Regions from separate parts of the Pseudoalteromonas sp. CST2 genome, predicted to be linked through region 2. Evidence: predicted binding sites of a transcription regulator. Region 2 holds the regulator's gene; the other holds the start of a gene.
The links. The regulator FliA, encoded in region 2, starts transcription of late flagellar genes. The targets are predictions, from matches to a motif close to CTAAAGNTNNNNNNNNNNNNGCCGATA.

Region 1 (2,400 bases), on a different contig from region 2:
AAAAATCAGTCACTGTTTATGCGCCTACACACGTGCCAAAACTACAAATAGAACAATGGCTGTTTAGTAAAAAAGAGTGGGTAACTGCGCAATTGCATAAACAACTTAACGCCATTGATACTCAACAACACCCGTTTAAAAACCAGCAAATAATGGTTTTTGCTAAGCCATATACCATTACTTTTGCAAAAGGGACACGCTCTCATGTTCAGCAATCCGATAGCGTATTTACTATTTACACTTCTAATCGAGTAAAAAAACAGCCTGAAAAACGCAAGCAGTTACTTTGCCTTGCCCTTGAAGAAACGCTAACAAACTACATTGAAATGCGTTTAGCTTATTATTGCCAACAGATGTCAGAAGCATTACCGACTAAATTGACGATTGGAAGTTATAAACGTAAGTGGGGGAGTTGTAATTCTCGGCGAGAGCTAACCTTTAGCCTTAACCTTGTTGGGGCGCCTCATCGTATAATTGATTATGTTATTGTGCACGAATTAGCTCATTTAAAGTATTTGAACCACAGCAGCGCTTTTTGGAAGCGCGTAGCTAAATTTTATCCCGATTATAATTCTGCATCAGCATGGCTTAAAAACCACGGGGCAACATTACAGTGGGTATTTGATAATTAGTCTAAAAATGAAGTTTTAAATAGTGATGAAAAAGATGTAGAAAAAGATACTGAAGATAAGAAGTGGTGGAGGGAGCTGGATTCGAACCAGCGAAGGCTGAGCCGTCAGATTTACAGTCTGATCCCTTTGGCCGCTCGGGAACCCCTCCACACTATTTTATTACATTTGGCCCCACTTAACTTAGCGGTAAGAAAAGTGGTGGAGGGAGCTGGATTCGAACCAGCGAAGGCTGAGCCGTCAGATTTACAGTCTGATCCCTTTGGCCGCTCGGGAACCCCTCCAATGCAACGGCGCTGATAATAGCAAACTGCGTATTTAAGTAAAGAAAAAAGCTAAAGAAATTTGAAATAAAGCCGATAAATATCTATCAGTTATCATAATCGGCTAAAGACTATGCAAATCGATGATTTGTTAATCACAGAGAGTCAACTAAAGACCAGGCTAAATAAAAGTGTGCATGAAAATCGCAGAGGCGAATTCTCACTTTTATTAGCGATGCTATCGCACGATGCGCTGGATTTTAGTCAATTTCACTTGCCAAAAAGTGAAACGCATAGTGATTATGTAGACGAAGAACAGTTAAGGGAGCGCTTTGGTGCTGGACCAAAGCAATTATTAGCTCCCGAAAAATTTGATATGACCATAGGGCAAGAGCACGCGTCGGTGATTGTTCAACAAGGCGAGCAAGCGGGCATGAAAGCAATAAAATTAAGCCACTGCTTAAAGCCTGAGCCACTAGCGATTAGAGATGACAAGTTACATATTCCTTTAACAGTAATCGATAATTGTGAACTATCAGTACGCAGGCGCTTAAATGACACGCACACCGCGCTTGCAAGTCCACAAATGGACGCCGCGGCATTTTATGACGATTTAACTAATGAGGCTATACATAAGCCATTGCTTGTTGCTAACGCATAAAAATAATTTAACACTTGTGCGTTTTAAAAGCCTAAAACACCTTATATTTAATAACCGGTTATGCAATAAAATAGAACAATTCTTTTTTTGTTTAAAAAAAGCATCCACAAATTAAATGCAATTGCTATAATGGCTGCAAATGGTATGACTTGAGTGCCATTATCATTAAATCAAGGTAATTAGGAACGTAATGAAGAAAACATTCACGCTAAATCATGAGAAAATCAAATACCCTCGTATGGTTGATGCTGCAAAGCATGAAGTGAAAAAATATTTGAAAAGAGAGCGCAATAAAACGCTACCTGTTGAAGCTGATTACTGGGCGTTTGACTGTAAGTTTGGTACAAGTGCCGATGATGCCGAAGTTGTTCACGTAGCTGAAATTAACAACAAGATCAGCGAAATCGAAAAGCAGGCGCTTACTTCATTCTATGTTGAGATTTTAGCTAGACCTGCGCAGCGTGAATCGTTCGATTTAGATGATGATGAATAACCAATAGCAATATTGTAGAAAATGGACCTAGATGGTCCATTTTTTGTTTATGGCAGTTATTAACATGTTTAGTTGTATAGAGTAGCGCTTAAATAAAAAGCTATTTTATGCTAAGTGTTTAGCTTATTTTATACACTGTGACACTTTTTATATTTTTTGCCGCTTGCACATGGGCAGGGGTCGTTTCTGGCAACTTTTATATCGGCGACCGGATTAATAATACCCTCTAAATAACGCCATTCACCGTCCTCTTTTATAAAGTCTGATTTCTCATCCAACTCACAATATAAGTTTTGGTAAAAATAATACGCATTAAAGGCAACATAACCTCGCTCATCACTTTGCTGCGTATCG
Region 2 (2,400 bases):
AATGCTGAAAAACTAGTAAAAAAAGCTGAGCAATTGTATTTAAAAAGAGCAAAAGCACAACATTCAAGGCACCAAGCAGTGGCGCCAAGCACAGTAGGGATGTATGATTAACACAGTATTAGATCAAGCAAGCGGCCTGCGCAAAATGAGTCAAAACAACAACAACGGCGTAAAAGTTATCGCTGTCACCGGCGGTAAAGGAGGGGTGGGTAAAACCAACGTCTCTTTAAATACTGCTATTGCTTTAGGGCAGCAGGGTAATCGTGTATTAGTATTAGATGCCGATTTAGGCCTAGCTAATTGTGATGTAATGCTAGGACTACGTGTTGAAAAAAACTTATCTCATGTCCTTTCAGGCGAGTGCGAACTTGACGAGATTTTAGTTGAAGGCCCAGGCGGTATTAAAATCGTGCCTGCTACATCAGGCTCGCAAAGTATGGTGGAGCTAACCCCATCTGAGCATGCTGGGTTAATTCGTGCCTTTAGTGAGCTTAATACCGAATTTGATATTTTAATTGTAGATACCGCCGCTGGTATTTCTGACATGGTGCTGAGTTTTTCTCGTGCAGCGCAAGATGTCATGGTGGTGGTGTGTGATGAGCCGACCTCTATTACTGATGCCTACGCGCTTATTAAAGTACTTAGCCGCGAGCATGGCGTTTATAAATTTAAAATTGTTGCAAACATGGTGCGCAGTATGCGCGAGGGCCAAGAGCTTTTTGCAAAGCTCTCTAAAGTAACAGACCGCTTTTTAGATGTGTCTATGGAGCTTGTTGCGACTATTCCATATGATGAAAATATGCGTAAATCTACGCGTAAACAAAAAGTAATTGTCGATCTTTTCCCTAATTCACCAGCAGCAGTCGCGTTTAAAACATTAGCGACAAAAGCAGTAAAATGGCCTATACCTAATCAACCTTCAGGACATTTAGAGTTTTTCATTGAGAAGCTAGTAAACGGCTGATTATGACAACATCGGTGAAAAGAGCTATGGGATATCAATCAACACAAAATTTAAATGTGATTGTTGAAAAGCACGCGTCGCTTGTCAAAAAAGTGGCGTGCCATTTAATAGCTCGTCTTCCTCCTAGTGTTCAGCTTGATGACTTAATTCAATCGGGAATGATTGGCCTTATCGAGGCCTCAAAAAACTTTGACGCCAGTAAAGGGGCAAGCTTTGAAACGTTTGCAGGTATTCGTATCCGCGGCGCTATGCTTGATGAAATGCGCAGAGGGGATTGGGCACCACGTTCGGTGCACCGTAAAAGCCGATTAGTAGCCGAAACTATCACAGAATTAGAAAATAGCTTAAATAGAGAACCAAAAGATACTGAAGTAGCTGAAAAACTTGATATTTCGCTAGAAGAATACCATCATATTTTAAATGATGTTAATTCCAGTAAAGTGCTTGGTATAGAAGACCTAGGAGTAGATGAAGATGTTATTAGCCCTGCAGGTCAAGATTTAGCGCTAGACAAACCATTTAGTAATGTTAAAAATGAACGGTTTAATAATTCATTGTTAGAGGCAATAAAGTCTTTACCAGAGCGAGATGCAATGGTGCTTTCTTTGTATTACAACGATGAAATGAATTTAAAAGAAATTGGGCATATACTCGATGTAAGTGAATCGCGTGTAAGTCAGATACATGGTCAGGCGATGATTAAGCTCAAAGCAAAAATCAATGACTGGATAAACTAGTAGTAAGTAAATTATAGGTTAAGACCTCACCGGAGGATGTTTTGGATAAAAACATGAAAATTCTTGTTGTTGATGATTTCTCTACAATGAGACGTATTATAAAAAATCTGTTGCGTGACCTAGGGTTCACGAATGTTCAAGAAGCTGACGATGGTTCTACAGCATTACCTATGTTGCAAAATCAGGTTTTTGACTTTGTTGTAACCGATTGGAACATGCCAGGCATGCAGGGTATTGACTTGCTAAGAGCCATTAGAGCTGACGAAAAATTAAAACATATTCCGGTTTTAATGGTGACGGCAGAAGCTAAAAAAGAACAAATAATAGCGGCAGCGCAAGCAGGTGTTAATGGCTACATTGTTAAGCCATTTACTGCAGGTACTTTGAAAACTAAATTAGAAAAAGTGTTTGAACGCTTAGGTTAATGAGAGGAGAGGCTTATGTCAGCACCAGCTGCGCCTCAAATTACTTTAGAACAAGCTCGTCAGCTCGTCGTTTTTTTAGAAAACGGTGAGCAAGATAAAGCTGATCAATTAATTTTAGATACTGCCTCTCAAGAGCAATCGCAGCTTTTTGCTGAAGTAGGTAAGTTAACACGCCAATTACACGAAGCCCTTAAAAGCTTTGAACTTGATACGCGTTTAACCGATTTAACCACTGATGCAATTCCGGATGCGAAAAAGCGCTTAAACTATGTCA

Region 1: the regulator FliA is predicted to act here: its motif matches at 965-991, upstream of PSH41_RS12065 (VC2046/SO_2500 family protein).

What each region holds. Positions count from the first base shown of each region.
Region 1 covers NZ_JAQREO010000008.1:89,229-91,628, forward strand. The annotation lists gene PSH41_RS12050 (M48 family metallopeptidase) at 1-632, shown strand, start outside; tRNA gene PSH41_RS12055 (tRNA-Tyr) at 696-780, opposite strand; tRNA gene PSH41_RS12060 (tRNA-Tyr) at 829-913, opposite strand; gene PSH41_RS12065 (VC2046/SO_2500 family protein) at 1,026-1,553, shown strand; gene PSH41_RS12070 (DUF6172 family protein) at 1,744-2,046, shown strand; gene PSH41_RS12075 (YchJ family protein) at 2,175-2,400, opposite strand, start outside.
Region 2 covers NZ_JAQREO010000007.1:58,414-60,813, forward strand. The annotation lists gene flhF (flagellar biosynthesis protein FlhF) at 1-111, shown strand, start outside; gene PSH41_RS11025 (MinD/ParA family ATP-binding protein) at 104-964, shown strand; gene PSH41_RS11030 (RNA polymerase sigma factor FliA) at 991-1,701, shown strand; gene cheY (chemotaxis response regulator CheY) at 1,743-2,126, shown strand; gene PSH41_RS11040 (protein phosphatase CheZ) at 2,142-2,400, shown strand, end outside.